DNA from 4 places in the Giesbergeria sinuosa genome. Region 4 is predicted to be linked to each of the others. Evidence: predicted binding sites of a transcription regulator. Region 4 holds the regulator's gene; each other region holds the start of a gene.
The links. The regulator sigma-54, encoded in region 4, starts transcription at its own class of promoters, with help from an activator protein. The targets are predictions, from matches to a motif close to TGGCANGNAANCTGCTTT.
Positions count from the first base shown of each region.

Region 1: a site for sigma-54 is predicted at 2,483-2,500, ahead of ACFO6X_RS14750 (ammonium transporter). Genes of this name have one in related genera too.
Region 2: a site for sigma-54 is predicted at 1,977-1,994, ahead of ACFO6X_RS04000 (urease subunit gamma). Genes of this name have one in related genera too.
Region 3: a site for sigma-54 is predicted at 2,298-2,315, ahead of ACFO6X_RS11465 (circularly permuted type 2 ATP-grasp protein). Genes of this name have one in related genera too.

Region 1 is NZ_JBHSHJ010000015.1:52,849-57,040, reverse strand. It holds gene ACFO6X_RS14760 (hypothetical protein) at 1-85, opposite strand, end outside; gene ACFO6X_RS14755 (tRNA dihydrouridine synthase) at 206-1,183, shown strand; gene ACFO6X_RS14750 (ammonium transporter) at 1,209-2,411, opposite strand; gene ACFO6X_RS14745 (acyltransferase family protein) at 2,610-3,728, shown strand; gene ACFO6X_RS14740 (hypothetical protein) at 3,736-4,101, opposite strand; gene rnk (nucleoside diphosphate kinase regulator) at 4,127-4,192, opposite strand, start outside.
Region 2 is NZ_JBHSHJ010000002.1:294,246-298,437, forward strand. It holds gene ACFO6X_RS03995 (hybrid sensor histidine kinase/response regulator) at 1-1,872, opposite strand, end outside; gene ACFO6X_RS04000 (urease subunit gamma) at 2,004-2,306, shown strand; gene ACFO6X_RS04005 (HupE/UreJ family protein) at 2,331-2,936, shown strand; gene ACFO6X_RS04010 (urease subunit beta) at 2,955-3,263, shown strand; gene ureC (urease subunit alpha) at 3,260-4,192, shown strand, end outside.
Region 3 is NZ_JBHSHJ010000009.1:26,962-31,153, reverse strand. It holds gene ACFO6X_RS11470 (alpha-E domain-containing protein) at 1-775, opposite strand, end outside; gene ACFO6X_RS11465 (circularly permuted type 2 ATP-grasp protein) at 787-2,274, opposite strand; gene ACFO6X_RS11460 (transglutaminase family protein) at 2,412-4,192, shown strand, end outside.
Region 4 is NZ_JBHSHJ010000016.1:39,019-43,210, reverse strand. It holds gene ACFO6X_RS15135 (methyl-accepting chemotaxis protein) at 1-815, shown strand, start outside; gene def (peptide deformylase) at 837-1,376, shown strand; gene ACFO6X_RS15125 (RNA polymerase factor sigma-54) at 1,391-2,977, opposite strand; gene lptB (LPS export ABC transporter ATP-binding protein) at 2,982-3,764, opposite strand; gene lptA (lipopolysaccharide transport periplasmic protein LptA) at 3,761-4,192, opposite strand, start outside.

The DNA of each region.
Region 1 (4,192 bases), on a different contig from region 4:
GCAGCAATGAACGCTCACGCAGGCTCAGGGTGCGCACACCGGGTGAGAGTTCCTGGTGGGCTTTTTCAGTTTTCTGCAACAGCATGAAAATCAACCATTGGGTCAGGTAAAGAAGCAATTACACCGCCCAACGATGACAATTCAGTGAAGCCTTGGCTGGCTGTAGGTCAATGCCTACTGCCCTTTTTTTCTGCTTGGTGTTTTTATGCCCCTGCTTTTGGCCCCGATGGAGGGATTACTCGATTTTGTGCTGCGTGATGTGCTGACCCGCATTGGTGGCGTAGATCGTTGTGTGTCTGAGTTCATTCGTGTGACCGGTACATTGTTGCCCGACAAGGTATTTTTGCGCTATGTGCCAGAGTTGCACTACGGCAGTCGCACGTTGGCTGGTGTGCCAGTGCGGGCGCAATTGCTTGGTTCCGACCCAGTATGCATGGCCGAAAATGCTGCGCGTCTGGCGGCACTGGGCCCTGAAGGCATAGACTTGAACTTTGGCTGTCCCGCCAAGGTAGTCAACCGCCACGGTGGTGGTGCAGCATTGCTGCAAGACCCTGAGCATATTGCGACGCTGGTAGCAGCGGTGCGCCGTGCTGTGCCTGCAGGGCTTCCGGTATCGGCCAAGATGCGTCTGGGCTACCACGATGGCAGCTTGGCCCGTGAATGTGCCCAGGCCATGGCAGATAACGGAGCCTGCGAGATTGTGGTTCATGCCCGTACCAAGCAGGACGGTTACCGCCCCCCCGCCTATTGGGAACAAATCCCCGCTATTCAGGCTGCAGTGTCTGTTCCTGTGGTGGCCAACGGAGAAATTTGGACAGTACAAGACGCACAGCGTTGTCGCATGGTCTCAGGGTGTCAGTCGCTGATGTTGGGGCGCGGTATGGTGGCTGATCCGGGGCTGGCGCTGGCTATTCGCGCTGCAGATACCGCCCCTGGTGGTCTGCCGTTTGAAGTGACTATGGCGGCACCTGTGCAATGGTCTGATCTGTTGCCCCATATTGCCAGCTTCTGGCAGTTGGTGTGCAATGGCCTAGAGCCCCGCCAGCGGGCAGGCCGCCTCAAGCAATGGTTGAACCTGTTGCGCCGCCGTTTTCCTGAGGCCGAAGTAGCCTACCAGCAAATTCGCACCCAGACCGATCAGCGCACGATCACAGACTGGGTGCAAGCCCAGCAGTCCACATAAACAGTGGCCTGCACGGTTTTTGTGCTTACCAGCTTACCTCTCGGTCGGGGGTGGCACTGATTTTGTGCAAAGACAAATCGGCCCCGTCAAACTCTTCTTCTTGTGACAGGCGCAGACCCACGGTAGCCTTCAGGGCACCATAAACCAACGCACCACCCAACAAAGCCCAACACACGCCCATCGCTGTGCCTATCACTTGGCCCCAAAAACTCACGCCCCCCAAGCCACCAAGTGCCGATTGGCCGAAGATGCCAGCAGCAATGCCGCCCCAAGCACCACACAGGCCATGCAGAGGCCAGACACCCAGCACGTCGTCAATCTTCCACTTGTTTTGTGTGAGCGTGAACATCTGCACAAAGATGCTGCCAGCAATGGCACCCACCACCAAGGCACCCAAAGGGTGCAAGAGGTCGGAGCCTGCACACACGGCCACCAATCCGGCCAAAGGGCCATTGTGGACAAAGCCAGGATCGTTCTTGCCCAATACCAAGGCCGCCAGGGTGCCACCCACCATCGCCATCAGCGAATTGACGGCCACCAGCCCCGAGATTTTGTCTAGCGTTTGTGCGCTCATCACATTAAAACCAAACCAGCCCACAATCAAAATCCACGCTCCCAAAGCCAAGAAGGGGATGTTAGAAGGGGGGTGTGCCGAAATGGCCCCGTCCTTGCGGTAGCGGTTGGCGCGTGAACCGAGCAGCAACACGGCAGGCAATGCAATCCAGCCACCCACCGCATGCACTACGACAGAGCCCGCAAAGTCGTGAAATTCTTCGCCAGTCAGTGCCTTGATTCCATCTTGCACGCCAAAGTGCCGGTTCCAAGCAATGCCCTCAAAAAAGGGATAGATCAGACCCACAATCGCTGCGGTGGCAATCAACTGCGGCCAGAACTTGGCCCGCTCGGCAATGCCGCCCGAAATAATCGCAGGAATCGCGGCCGCAAAGGTGAGCAAGAAGAAAAAGCGTGTTAGCTCAAAACCATTCTTTTGCACCAGTACATCGGCACCAACAAAAAAGTGGGTGCCATAGGCCACGCCATAGCCCACAGCAAAGTACACCACGGTAGAAACCGAAAAATCGACCAAAATTTTGACTAAGGCGTTGACTTGGTTCTTTTTGCGTACCGTGCCCAGTTCCAGAAACGCAAAACCGGCGTGCATTGCCAGCACCATAATGGCGCCTAGCAAGATGAATAGGGTGTCGGTGCCCTGTTTGAGTGATTCCATGACTTTCTCTCGGCCTTGCAAGAGGCAATAAACAACATTTATGGTGCAAAACACCAACTTTGCACCATAAACAAGCAAAAATTGCGCCAGCTTGGTGTGTCAACCAGATGACAAACTGAGGCGTTAAGTGGGGGCATTTGCTTTCGGTGTGGTTGCCTTCCGGCCCGCAGGCGGTTGGGCACGCTGCTTTTTCTCTCTATGAATTCCCCCATTTCCCGTAATCCCTTGATTGATGTCATCAAGGGTTTGGCCTGTGCTGTGATTGTTTGGCACCATCTGGCGTTTTATGGGCCAATGTCCGATGTGGTGCATCTTCAGGCACCAACCTTGATAGAGTGGCTGTACAACAATGCCCGCATGGCGGTGCAAGTCTTTTTGGTGTTGGGGGGGTATCTGGCAGCAGCCAGTTTGGCACCACAGCAGGTGGCCCGTTTTGACAGTGCAAGTGCGCAATTGTTGCGCCGTTTTGTGCGTCTGGTCGTGCCTTATGCGGTGGCGCTGTTGTTGGCTGTCGGCGTTGCGGCGTTGGTGCGGCCTTGGTTTGAGCATCCCAGCGTGCCCGATGCTCCTTCGCTGTCGCAATGGTTGGCCCATGCCTTGCTCTTGCAAGACGTTGTTGGGGAGGAGGCACTGTCTGCAGGCGTTTGGTATGTAGCAATCGACTTTCAGCTGTTTGTCCTCAGCGTTGGTTTGCTGGCTGCAGGTCGTGCTTGGTCGGGCCAGCACCACCACAGAGCCGTTTTTGTGAGCACGCTCATGGTGGTGCTGCTCACGGGGGCTTCTTTGCTGTTCTTCAACCGTGACCCTGCCTGGGATCAGTGGGGGGTGTACTTTTTTGGTGCCTACGGTTTAGGTATGTTGTCGTATTGGGCGGTACATGCCTCGCGCCCGAGCCTGTGGTTAGCCGGTATGGCGTTGTTGGGTGTTGTGGCTTTGGGGCTGGATTTTCGGGTGCGGATTGCGGTCGCCTTGGGCACCGCGCTGGCGTTGGTGCTGTTGATGCGGTGCCCGGGGGTTGGGGCGCGATGGCCTGGCATTGCACTGCTACAGCGTTGGGGCCAGATGTCCTATTCGGTTTTCTTGGTGCATTTCCCGGTGTGTTTGCTGGTCAATGCTGTTGTGAGCCATTTCTGGCCGCAGTCGCTGTGGGTCAACAGTGCTGGCTTGGTGCTGGCATTTGCACTTTCGTTGGCGGTGGGGCGCATCCTCTACTTACGGGTAGAGTGCCGAGTGCCATCTTGGACATTGGCGTGGCGCTGGCAAGCCAGTTTGGTGGGTATGGGCTTGCTGGTGGTCTGGCTAGAGTTGTTGGCTTGACAGCGCCTTAATCCAAGGGTGTATCGGTGTTGCCACGTTGTGTGCGCCGGTGGTCAATGAACCACGCCAGCAAGGGCAATAACAGCAGCGATCCCGGAACAATCCAGATGATCAAGTAGGGGCTGACCGAAGAGGCTGAACGCATCACTTGGCGCAGTTGGGCGCGTTCATTGGCACTCCATTGGCCTTGGCGGCGTTGGCGCAACAACCAAACCACCGACCCTTTCATCGTCGCCATTTCTCGGCGCAGCCGAGTTTTTTCTCGATGGTTGCCTGCCAGAAACGAGCTAAACCATTCTGGCCGTTGGGCCATGCGCCGCTCCAGTGCGCGGTGGCGCAGGCGTTGCACCTGCAGCATTCTCGTGCGTGGCATGGTGGGGCTGTCTTTGCGTGCCCGCTCAGCGGTGCAATTCTCCAGCGCGTTCAGGCTGGTAGAGAATGTCCGTGACACGCACGGTCATGGC
Region 2 (4,192 bases), on a different contig from region 4:
CCACGCTACGATGGCAAACACCAGCAGCAGCACCACATACACTTTGGCATAACCCATGCGCAGTGCTTGGCCCACTGTGGCCTGCACATCTGGTGGGGCAGACAATTGGCCCAGACTCTGCCACTCTTGCCGGTACACCAGCCCCAGCACCGCTGCCAGCACCAACCCTGTCACCAATAACAGCAAAATGAAATGGGCCAGCCCGCCATCCAGATAGGGCCACAGTTTGCGCGGAGTGAGGCTGCGCAGCACTTGGCTCCATTGGGCCGATAGCCGTGCCTGCGGTTTGCAGTGGTCAGCACAGCGGGCATCCAGCGTGCAGCACAGTGAGCAAATTTGTCCCCGGTAGGCTGGGCAATGGGCGGTGTCTGGGGCTTCATAGTCGCCCCCACACACTACACAACGGCGCAGCTCGGTCGCACTGGTAGGTGCTTGGGGCTGGCGGGCCAGATAGTAGCGCCCGCGCGTAGCCCAAGCAATCAGCGGGGAGGTAATCAAGGCCGTGACCATTGCCACCAACGCCGAAAATGCCTGCAACAAGCTGCCAAAAACCCCCAGATGTGCCATGATGGACAGCACCGAAGCCAACACCATCGCGCCCACCCCCACGGGATTGATGTCAAACAGATAGGCACGGCGAAACTCGATGCCCGCTGGCGACCAGCCCAGCGGTTTGTTGATCACCAGATCGGCCACCACGGCCATGATCCAAGCAATCGCCAGATTGGCATATAGCCCCAAAACATCACCCAGTGCCTGAAACAAGTTCATTTCCATCAGGAGCAGGGCAATGGCGGTGTTAAACACCACCCAAACCACCCGCCCCGGATGGCTGTGCGTTAGGCGCGAGAAAAAATTACTCCAAGCCAACGACCCGGCATAGGCATTGGTCACATTGATTTTGAGTTGTGACACCACCACAAACAGTGCCGTCACCCACACCGCCCAGCCATAGGGCAAAAAGGTTTCGAAGGCGGCCAGATACATCTGATTGGGATCTACCGCCTGCTGCGCTGGCACCATTTGCGACAGCACCAGCCAAGCCAACAGGGCGCCACCCAGCATTTTGAGCATACCCATCAACACCCACCCCGGCCCTCCCACCAGCACAGCCAGCCACCACTGCCGTGTTGACTTTGGCTCTGGGGCAGGCATAAAGCGCAGGTAATCAGCCTGCTCCCCCATTTGGGTCATAAGTGCCATGCCCACCGTCAGAGCTGCACCAAAGAGGTGCCACTGGAAAGTGCCTCCTTGACCAGATGTGCCAGCATAGTGCGTGAGCTGGGACAACACCTGCGGCTCTAACAACAGCACAGCACCATAGGGAAGCACCATCAACGCCAGCCAGAGGGGCTGCGTCCACACTTGAAAGCGGCTGATGGCAGCAATGCCATGTGTGACCAGCGGAATCACGGCCAAAGCGCAAATCAGGTAGCCCCAGACTGGCGCAATACCCAAAGTCAACTCCAGTGCATAGGCCATCACGGCGGCTTCTAGTGCAAAGAAGATGAACGTAAAAGAGGCGTAGATCAGCGAAGTCAGGGTCGAGCCGATATAGCCAAAACCAGCCCCGCGCGTCAGCAAGTCCATATCTACCCCGTAGCGGGCAGCGTAGATGCTGATGGGCCAGCCAGCCAGAAAAATAATCAGCCCCGTGGCCAAAATAGCCCAGAAGGCATTGTCAAAACCATATTTCAGCAGCAGTGTGGCCCCCACGGCCTCCAGCACCAAAAAAGACGCTACACCAAAGGCCGTATTGGCAACCCGCCACGGCGACCATTGTCGGGCCCGTTGGGGGGCATAGCGCAGAGCATAGTCTTCCAGGGTTTCGCTGGCTACCCAACGGTTGTAGTCGCGCCGCACCTTGACAATGCGTTGCACGGCTTGGTTGCCTGGGACAGAAGGTTGGGAAAAATCGGGGTCGTGCACACGCCATCTGAGGCAGTTTTCATGCCATTGCCATCGTCCTGATAGGTAGGCATGGCTTTTGCTGATCCTTTGCTATGGATCTGACACCCCGCGAAAAAGACAAGCTGCTGATCTTTACCGCAGCATTGCTGGCTGAGCGCCGCCGCGCGCGTGGCCTCAAACTCAACTACCCCGAGGCGGTGGCACTCATCAGTGCTGCTGTGATGGAGGGCGCCCGCGATGGCAAAACCGTGGCCGAGCTGATGAGCGCAGGCCGCGAAGTGCTCACGCGTGATGATGTGATGGACGGCATCCCCGAGCTGATTGCCGACATTCAAGTCGAGGCCACCTTTCCTGATGGCACCAAGCTGGTCACCGTCCACCAGCCTATCGCCTGAACCCCCTTACAGGAGATTTTTTCCATGACACAGACACAGCCTACCTCTCCTATGCGCGCTCTGCGCACTGTGGCCCCGGCCCTGCTGGCCCTTGGCTCTAGTGCGGCACTGGCCCATGCTGGTGTGGATGCCGGAGAGCACCACGGTTTTCTCAGTGGTTTGCTGCACCCTATGAGCGGGTTAGACCACTTGGGCGCTATGTTGGCCGTGGGCTTATGGAGCGCCACCACAACAGCCCGGCCTGGGGTAGCACCGCTATCGTTTGCTTTGACGCTGTTGGCCGGTGCCCTGTTGGCACAGTCGGGCTTGAGTTGGGCAGGGGTCGAGCCAATGATTGTGGCCTCCTTGCTGGTGGTGGGGCTGTTACTGGCTGCACAAACCCGGTTGCCACTCGCAGTAGGTGGGGCACTAGTGGGGGCTTTTGCGTTGTTTCACGGCATGGCACATGGTCAGGAGTTGAATGGTGGCCCTGCTCTGTTGGGCATGGTGGTAGGCACAGCCCTGCTGCATGGCGTGGGCTTGGCGGCAGGGTTGGTGTTGCGCCAGCGTCACCGTTGGGTATCTCGTGCTGCTGGAGTGGCAGTGGCTGCCAGTGGTGTGGTGTTGGGCTGGCCTTTGCTCATGGCCTGAGTGGCACAGGAGTTATTGATGATTCCAGGCGAATACCTGATTGCCGAAGGCGAGCATCTGCTCAACCCTGGCCGCCCTACACATACGTTGGTGGTGCGCAACACAGCAGACCGGCCCATTCAGGTCGGCTCTCACTACCATTTTGCCGAAACCAATGGCGCGTTGGATTTTGACCGCACCGCAGCCCAAGGTATGCGCTTGAACATTGCGTCTGGCACCGCGGTGCGTTTTGAGCCAGGCCAGCAACGCACGGTCGAGTTGGTGGCCTACGCTGGTGATCGCATCGTGATCGGTTTTCGTGGCCTGACCAATGGAGCCTTGTCATGAGCAGCACAATTTCCCGCCGTGCTTACGCTGAAATGTTTGGCCCCACCGTGGGCGACCGGGTGCGACTGGCCGATACAGATTTGCTCATTGAAGTTGAGCGCGACTACACCCTGCAAGCGGGTGGCGGCCTGCGTGATGCCCAAGGTCAACCCTTGGGCTATGGCGAAGAAGTCAAATTTGGCGGCGGCAAAACCGTGCGCGACGGCATGGGCCAGGGCCAGCGCAGCCGTGCCCAAGGGGCTGTCGATTTGGTCATTACCAATGCACTGATTGTCGATCACTGGGGTATCGTCAAAGCCGATATTGGTGTAAAGAGTGGCCGTATTTGCGCTATTGGCAAGGCAGGCAACCCCGACATTCAACCCGGTGTAGACATCATCATTGGCCCCGGCACAGAGGCATTGGCCGGTGAGGGCATGATCGTAACGGCAGGCGGGCACGACAGCCATATCCACTTTATCTGCCCTCAGCAGATTGAAGAAGCGTTGATGTCCGGCATCACCACCATGACAGGTGGTGGCACTGGCCCAGCCACCGGCACCAACGCCACCACTTGCACCCCCGGCCCTTGGTACATGGAGCGCATGTTGCAGGCGGCGGAGGCCTTTCCGATGAACATCGGCTTCTTGGGCAAGGGCAATGCCAGCCAGCCACAAGGCCTGCTAGAGCAGATTGAGGCCGGTGCCATTGGTCTGAAGCTGCATGAAGATTGGGGCACCACGCCTGCCGCCATCGACAACTGCCTGAGCGTTGCCGAAGCCACCGACACCCAAGTAGCTATCCACACCGATACCCTGAACGAATCGGGCTTTGTTGAAGACACCCTGGCCGCCTTCAAGGGCCGCACCATCCATACCTTTCACTGCGAAGGTGCAGGCGGCGGTCATGCCCCCGACATCCTGAAAGTAGTGGGCGAGGCCAATGTATTG
Region 3 (4,192 bases), on a different contig from region 4:
CCCGGTCGAGGTTTTGCCGTACTTCCAACATACAGGCCAACAAGGAGCGCGGCATCGACGGGTTCAAGATCAACAACTCGGCCACACGCTCGGGGCGAATGCCATCGCGGTACACCTTGCGATAGATCTCAAAGGCCGAGAAGCTCCCGAGCACGGCGCTCCAGTGGTAGAAGTCGTACTCTTGGTCGCGGCCATTGTCGGTGCCGTGGAACTCACTGTCCAAGGCATGAAACTTGGCGTCCAGCAGGCGTGCCGTGTTGTCGGCCCGCTCCAAAAAGGTGCCCAAACGCAGAAAATGCAGCGCCTCATCGGCCAGCATGGTGCCCAAAGTCACCCCCCGCGAGAGATGGGAGCGAAAGCGCACCCACTCAAAGAACTGCCCCGGATCGGCTTCCAACTGGCCGCTGCGCAGCAGCCGGTTCACTTCTAGCCAAGTCTGGTTTTGCATTTCCCAGGCTTCGGTGGTCAGGGAGCCACGCACAGCACGGGCATTTTCGCGCGCAGCACGCAAACAAGACAAGATAGAGGCCGGATTGCTCTCGTCCGCCACCATGAACTGCAACACATTGCGGGCAGTGATCTCGCCATGTTTAGCCTGATAAGCCGGGATCAGCTCACTGATGGACAGCAGCCCCTGCCAGTTGGTTTGCGCTACAGCAGCCGATTGCGGCAGCAGCGCAGTTTCGTAGCCCACATTGAGCATGCGGGCGGTATTCTCGGCCCGCTCCATGTAGCGGGACATCCAGAAAAGGTGGTCAGCGGTTCGGCACAACATCCATACTCCTCTCAAACTTCCATGATCCAGGTGTCTTTGGTGCCGCCCCCTTGGGAGGAGTTGACCACCAAGGAGCCTTCTTTGAGGGCCACCCGCGTCAAGCCACCGGGCACCATCTGCACCGTTTTGCCACTGAGGACAAAGGGGCGCAGGTCAATGTGGCGCGGCGCAATGCCTTGCTCGACAAAAGTGGGGCAGCTCGACAGACTGAGCGTGGGTTGGGCGATATAGCCCGCCGGGTTGGCACGCAGCACCTGGGCAAATTCGGCAATCTCGGCCTGCGTGGCGGTGGGGCCAATCAACATGCCGTAGCCGCCCGCGCCATGCACTTCTTTCACCACCAAATCTTTCAGGTTAGCCAGCACATATTGCAGGTCTTCGGGCTTGCGGCACATCCAAGTGGGCACGTTGTTGAGGATGGGCTTCTCACCCAGATAGAACTCAATCATCTTGGGCACATAGGGGTAGATGGATTTATCGTCGGCCACCCCGGTGCCCACCGCATTGCAAATGCTGACGTGGCCCGCCCGGTAGGCGTCCATCAGGCCCGCACAACCCAAGGCCGAATCGGCACGGAAGACCGCCGGGTCAAGGAAGTCATCGTCCACACGGCGGTAAATCACATCCACACGCTCTGGCCCTTGCGTGGTGCGCTTATAGACAAAGCCATCGCGCACAAACAGGTCTTGGCCCTGCACCAACTCCACGCCCATTTGCTGTGCCAAGAAGGCATGTTCAAAATAGGCGCTGTTGTACATGCCGGGGGTGAGCACCACCACGTTGGGGTCGGAAGCGCCCGTGGGGGCGCTGGCGCGCAAGGTCTCCAGCAGCAGATCGGGGTAGTGCGCCACTGGGGCGATGCGGTTTTGGCTGAACAGCTCTGGGAACAAGCGCATCATCATCTTGCGGTTTTCGAGCATGTAGCTCACGCCGCTGGGCACGCGCAGGTTGTCTTCGAGCACGTAGTATTGGCCGTTACCGGCGCTGTCGGGGGCGCGCACAATATCGACACCGCTGATGTGCGAATAGACATTGTTGGGAACGTTGACCCCCATCATCTCGGGGCGAAACTGGGCATTGTTGACCACCTGCTCACGCGGAATCACGCCCGCCTTGAGGATTTCTTGGTCGTGGTAGACGTCGTGAATAAAGCGGTTCAGTGCCGTGACCCGCTGCACCAGCCCTTTTTGCATCTGGCTCCACTCTTGCGCCGGAATGATGCGCGGAATGAGGTCAAACGGAATCAGGCGCTCGGTGCCGGCGCCATCTTCATCCTTGGCACCATACACCGCAAAGGTGATGCCCACGCGGCGGAAGATCATTTCCGCCTCTTCACGGCGCGCACGCATGGCCGCCTCCGTCTGCCGCTCTAGCCATTGGGCATAGGCAGCGTAACCGGAGCGCACATCGGTGCCACACCGCAAACCCTGTTGTTGCACCTGCCCGCCCCCGTGTGGCAAAGGGGGCAGCGTGGCGTACATCTCGTCGAATTTCAGCATGGTGTTTTCTCCTGCCGAGGCTTTAAGCAAGGAGTGGGCCAGCTTCCCACACGTTGTGTTGGCGCAGCTTTTGCTTGAGGGGCTGTTACAACGCGCCTTGGGGCGTGCCTGCAAAAACCCTATCCCCTTTTGCTCTTATGTCGATACACGCTGCCCTACACCACGTTACCCACTACCAATACGACCGTCCCATCAATTTGGGGCCACAGTTGATTCGCCTGCGGCCTGCACCGCACTGCCGCAGCAAGGTGGTGTCGTACTCGCTGCGCGTAGAGCCAGCGCAGCACTTCATCAACTGGCAGCAAGACCCCTTTGCCAACTACCAAGCACGGTTTGTTTTTCCAGAGAAAACCACCGAGTTCAAAGTGACGGTGGATTTGGTGGTGGAGATGGCGGTCTACAACCCGTTTGACTTCTTTTTGGAGCCAGAGGCCGAGCAGTTTCCGTTTGGTTACAACGCCGCTACCACCGAGGAGCTGGCCCCCTATCTAGCCACCGACCCCATCACACCATTGCTGGCCGCTTATTTGGCCCAAATAGACCGCAGCCCCCGGCGCACGATAGATTTTTTGGTGGATCTGAACACCCGCCTGCAACGCGACATTGGTTATCTGATTCGGCTAGAGCCCGGTGTGCAACCCCCCGAAGAGACCCTCACCAAACGCTCTGGCTCCTGCCGCGATAGCGCCTGGCTGATGGTGCAGTTGCTGCGCCACTTGGGGCTGGCGGCCCGCTTTGCCTCGGGCTACCTGATTCAGCTCAAGCCCGATGTCAAATCGCTCGATGGCCCCAGCGGCACTGAAGTGGACTTTACCGACCTGCACGCTTGGTGCGAAGTCTATTTGCCCGGTGCAGGCTGGATTGGCCTTGACCCCACTTCGGGTCTGCTGGCCGGTGAAGGCCATATTCCGCTGGCCTGCACGCCACGCCCTTCGGGCGCTGCACCGATTGAGGGCGGTCTGGACGAGTGCGAAGTAAAGTTCCAGCACACGATGGAACTGACGCGCATTTATGAGTCGCCGCGCGTCACCAAGCCCTATAGCGAAGAGCAGTGGAGCGAGGTGCTGGCGCTGGGCGATCTGGTCGATCAGGTGCTAGACGCCGGGGATGTGCGCCTGACGATGGGCGGTGAGCCCACTTTTGTGTCCGTCCACGACCGTGATGCACCAGAATGGAACACCGATGCCCTCGGCCCCACCAAACGCGGCTATGCCACCGAGTTGGTGCATAAGCTGCGCACCGAATACGGGCAGGGCGGCTTTTTGCACTTCGGTCAAGGCAAGTGGTACCCCGGTGAACAACTGCCGCGCTGGGCGCTGTCCATCTACTGGCGGGCAGACGGCGAACCCGTCTGGCACAACCCAGCCCTGTTTGCCGACGAGCGCCAAACGCAACACTACACCAGCGAAGATGCCAGCCGCTTTACACAAACACTGGCGGGCAAACTAGGCCTGGACGGCCAGCACATCACCCCCGGCTATGAGGACACTTGGTATTACCTCTGGCGCGAGCGCCGTCTGCCCATCAATGTCGATCCGTTTGACTCCCGACTCGATGATGAGATGGAGCGTATGCGCCTGCGCCGGGTGTTCGATCAAAAGCTCGACAGCGTGATTGGCTATGTGCTGCCACTGCAAGCCAACCCCGGTGCCGATGACCACCACACCCTCTGGAGCAGCGGCCCGTGGTTTTTCCGTGATGGGCGCATGTATCTCATTCCGGGCGACTCCCCCATGGGCTACCGCCTGCCACTGGACACCCTGCCTTGGGTCAGCCAAGCAGACTACCCCTATCTGATCGAACAAGACCCCTTTGCCCCCCGCAGCAGCTTGCCACCAGCCACCCAGCTGCGCGCCCAATACGCACCGCACAGCGTAGGGGGCGGTTTTGCCGAAGGGGGCAGCGTAGCCGTGCAAGG
Region 4 (4,192 bases):
TGGTGCGCATCCGCCAATCCTCCGAGTCGGTGCGCCAAGCCACCCGAGAAATTGCCAGCGGCAACCAAGACCTGTCCTCCCGCACCGAACAGCAAGCCTCCTCACTGGGGCAGACCGCTGCGGCCATGGAGGAGCTCACCGCCACCGTACTGCAAAACGCCGAGAATGCCCGCCAGGCCAATCTGCTGGCCACCGAAACCTCGCAGGTAGCCACCCGTGGCGGCACAGTGGTGGGGCAGGTGGTGCAAACGATGGGGGGCATAGAAAACTCTGCCCGCAAGATTGTGGACATCATTGGCGTAATCGATGCCATCGCTTTCCAAACCAACATCTTGGCATTGAATGCCGCCGTGGAAGCAGCCCGGGCTGGCGAGCAAGGCCGGGGCTTTGCCGTAGTGGCTTCTGAAGTGCGCACTTTGGCCCAACGCAGCGCCACAGCGGCCAAAGAAATCAAGGCACTGATTGATGACTCCGTTACCCAAGTCAATGCGGGCAGTCAGTTGGTGCGTGATGCAGGCACCACCATTGAACAAGTGGTAGACAGCGTGCGCCGCATGACCACCCTCGTCGCCGAAATCAGCCACGCCAGCCAAGAACAAAGCAGCGGCATTGCTGCCATTGGTACCTCTATCAACCAGATGGACCAAGGCACACAACAAAATGCGGCCTTGGTAGAACAAGCCACAGCGGCAGCCCACGCCCTGCAACAGCAAGCCACACAATTGGCCGATGTGGTGGCAGAGTTCAAGCTCGATCACCAGCACGCCACAACACCCGCAGCACGGGCTGCACGCCCTGCAGCCTTGCTACGCTAACAGCCCATACCGGCATCGACCATGACCATCCACACCATCTTGAAAATGGGCGACCCGCGCCTGTGGCGCACGGCCCAGCCTGTTACGGCCTTCAACACCCCAGTGCTGCACCAGTTGGTAACGGACTTGCACGACACCATGCAGGCGGCCAATGGTGCCGGGTTGGCAGCGCCACAAATTGGCGTCCATTTGCAGGTGGTGGTCTTTGGCTCGCACTTGCCCAATCCGCGTTACCCAGATCGCCCCTTGGTGCCCCCCACTGTGTTGATCAACCCCGTGATTACCCCGCTGGATGCCGCCCAAGCCGAGGACTGGGAGGGCTGCCTGTCGGTGCCAGGGCTGCGGGGCCGGGTGCCCCGCTGGAGCCGCATCCGTTACACCGGCATGGACGTGCTGGGCCAGCCCATAGAGCGCATCGCCGAAGGCTTTCACGCCAGAGTGGTGCAACATGAGTGTGACCACCTGATAGGCACCCTGTATCCGCAACGGATGTCTGATTTGCGCCAGCTCGGCTTTACCGAAGTGCTGTTTCCCGAACTGCAGGCCGACGCCAACGATTAACCCCCACCGCCTCGCTACAGCGTTTTGCGCAGCGTGGCCGTGGGGATTTTTAATCCTTCACGGTATTTAGCCACCGTGCGACGGGCACACTCAATGCCCTGCTCTTTGAGCATTTCAGCCAATTGGTTGTCCGACAAGGGCTTGGCGGGGTTCTCGGCAGCAATAAACTGCTTGATCAACGCGCGCACAGCCGTGCTGGAGGCATTGCCACCACTGTCAGTGCCCAAGCCCGAGCCAAAAAAGTATTTCAGCTCGTAAGTACCCTGGGGGGTAGCCATGTATTTGGCTGTGATCACCCGCGAGATTGTGGACTCGTGCAGGCCCAGCTCGTCGGCAATGTCGCGCAGCACCAGCGGACGCATGGCCAACTCGCCATGCACAAAGAAATTCTTTTGGCGCTCCACAATGGCTTGTGACACCCGCAAGATAGTGTCAAACCGCTGCTGAATGTTTTTGATAAACCAGCGGGCCTCTTGTAAACGCTGTTGCAAAGCCTGATGGCCTTCGTCTTGGCGACGGCCACGCAAGGCACCCGCATAAATGTCGTGGATGCGCAGGCGTGGCATCACTTCGGGGTTGAGTTGCACACTGAACTGGTGCCCCGCCTGACCATGCCCCATGCGGCGCACCAGCACGTCTGGGATGATGGCGTTGCGCTCTACCGAGATAAAGGGCCGCCCCGGACGCGGCTCCAGCCGGGCAATCAAGGCCATTGCTGCACGGGTTTGCTCCTCGGTGGCCCCACAGGTTTGGGCCAAGCGGCGCACATCGCGGCGGGCCAGCCCTTCCAGCGGCTGCTGGCAAATGCGCAGCGCCAATGCAATGGTCTCAGGCGGGATGGCAGGCGCAGGATGTGCGGCCAATGCTGCCAGTTGCAGTGTCAAGCATTCAGCCAAGTGGCGAGCCCCCACACCAGTTGGCTCCAGCGTTTGCAGCAAGTGCAAGGCCACCGTGAAATGGTGCAGCAGCTCCTCTATGTCATCGCTGTGCTCTTCACCCGCCAACCCTTGAGCCAAAGATTCCAGCGAATCCTCCAGATAACCGTCTTCGTTGAGTGATTCGATCAGAAAATACAGTGCGGCTTTATCCTCTGGAGACAAGCGCAAACCCACCGTTTGTCGGTGCAAGAATGCCGCCAGTGATTCATGACCATGTGCCAAATCTGTGGCACTGACATCCATTTCTTCGTCAGTGCCACGGCTGCAGGCCGGGGCATCGCCACCCCATTCACTATCGTCCGGGGCCATGTCCACACTGCCATCGCCCTCCCAGTCCAGCACTTCGGTGCTGCTGCTGTCACTGTTGCCCTGCTCTGCCTCTGTCAATGTGGCCTGACTGCTGTCTGCACTGCTGGTGCTGCTCACAGGGGCTGCCCAGTCGGCATATGGCTCCTCTGGCGGGGGCGTGTCGGCCTGCGCCAAACCAAACTCCTCGCGCGAGGCTTCGTCGGGGTTGCGCTCCAAAAAGGGGTTGTCCGCCAGCATCTGCTCGACTTCCTGGCCCAACTCCAACGTCGAGAGCCGCAACAGCCGAATAGACTGCTGCAACTGCGGCGTCAGGGTCAGGTGCTGCGATACACGCAGAGACAGGCCAGGTTTCATCGGCTCACATACGGAAATGTTCGCCCAGGTACACCCGACGCACCTCGGCGTTGTTGACAATCTCGGAAGGCGTCCCCTGTGCCAACACCCGACCATCACTGATGATGCAGGCGTGGTCACAAATGCCCAGCGTTTCGCGCACGTTGTGGTCGGTAATGAGCACGCCAATGCCGCGCGCTTTCAAAAAACCGATGATGCGCTGAATTTCAATCACGGCAATCGGGTCGATGCCTGCAAAAGGCTCATCCAACAGGATAAAACGCGGCTGCGTGGCCAAGGCACGGGCAATCTCGACCCGGCGCCGCTCGCCGCCAGACAATGCAAGCGCAGGAGAGTCTCGCAGATGGTCGACACGCAGCTCTTCCAACAAAGACTGCAAACGCTGCTCAACTTCGGCCTTGCTCAAAGACTGACCCGCGGCATTTTGTTGCAACTCCAGTACGGCACGCACGTTTTCTTGTACCGTGAGTTTGCGAAAGATAGACGCTTCCTGCGGTAGGTAAGACAACCCCAGACGTGAACGCTTATGGATAGGCATACGCACCACCGACTGCCCATCAATGCGAATATCACCCCCATCGCTGGGCAACAAACCAACGATCATATAAAACGAAGTGGTCTTGCCTGCACCATTGGGGCCCAGCAGACCGACTACCTCGCCTTTTTGCACAACCAGCGATACGTCCTTGACCACCTGGCGGCTGCCATAAGACTTGGCTAAATGCAGCACCTCCAATCGGCTATCCGTAGCTGCCTCGGTGGTGGCATGCGCGGGTGCGGCACTCATGGCTTGTCAGTACCCAGTGCAGAACTGGGGCGCAAAGGCAGAGCAGAAGCAGGTGCCACAGGAGAGGCCGGAGCTGTAGTCGCCTTTGGAGCCAGTATGGCACGCACACGTCCGCCCGACGTTGCTGACGCCCCCTCAGGGCTGCGCTGCTGACCATCCACACTGAACACATCCGTCAGGTTGTTGTAAACGATCACCGCCCCCGTGAGTTCATCTTGTAACTTGGCCCCTTGGTAACGGCGCAACTCGGCACGGCGCAATAGGCGCACGGTGTCGTTGTGGCCGTTGTATTCAATGCGTTCGCCTTCGCCCTCGACAAATTCTTCAGGGGCGCCGGGTGCGGTATCACGCTTTTGTCGGAAGAACGCCCGTTGGCCTGCTGCCGCCGTGACGGTACCAGACTGATAACCATCGGCATCTTGGCGCAC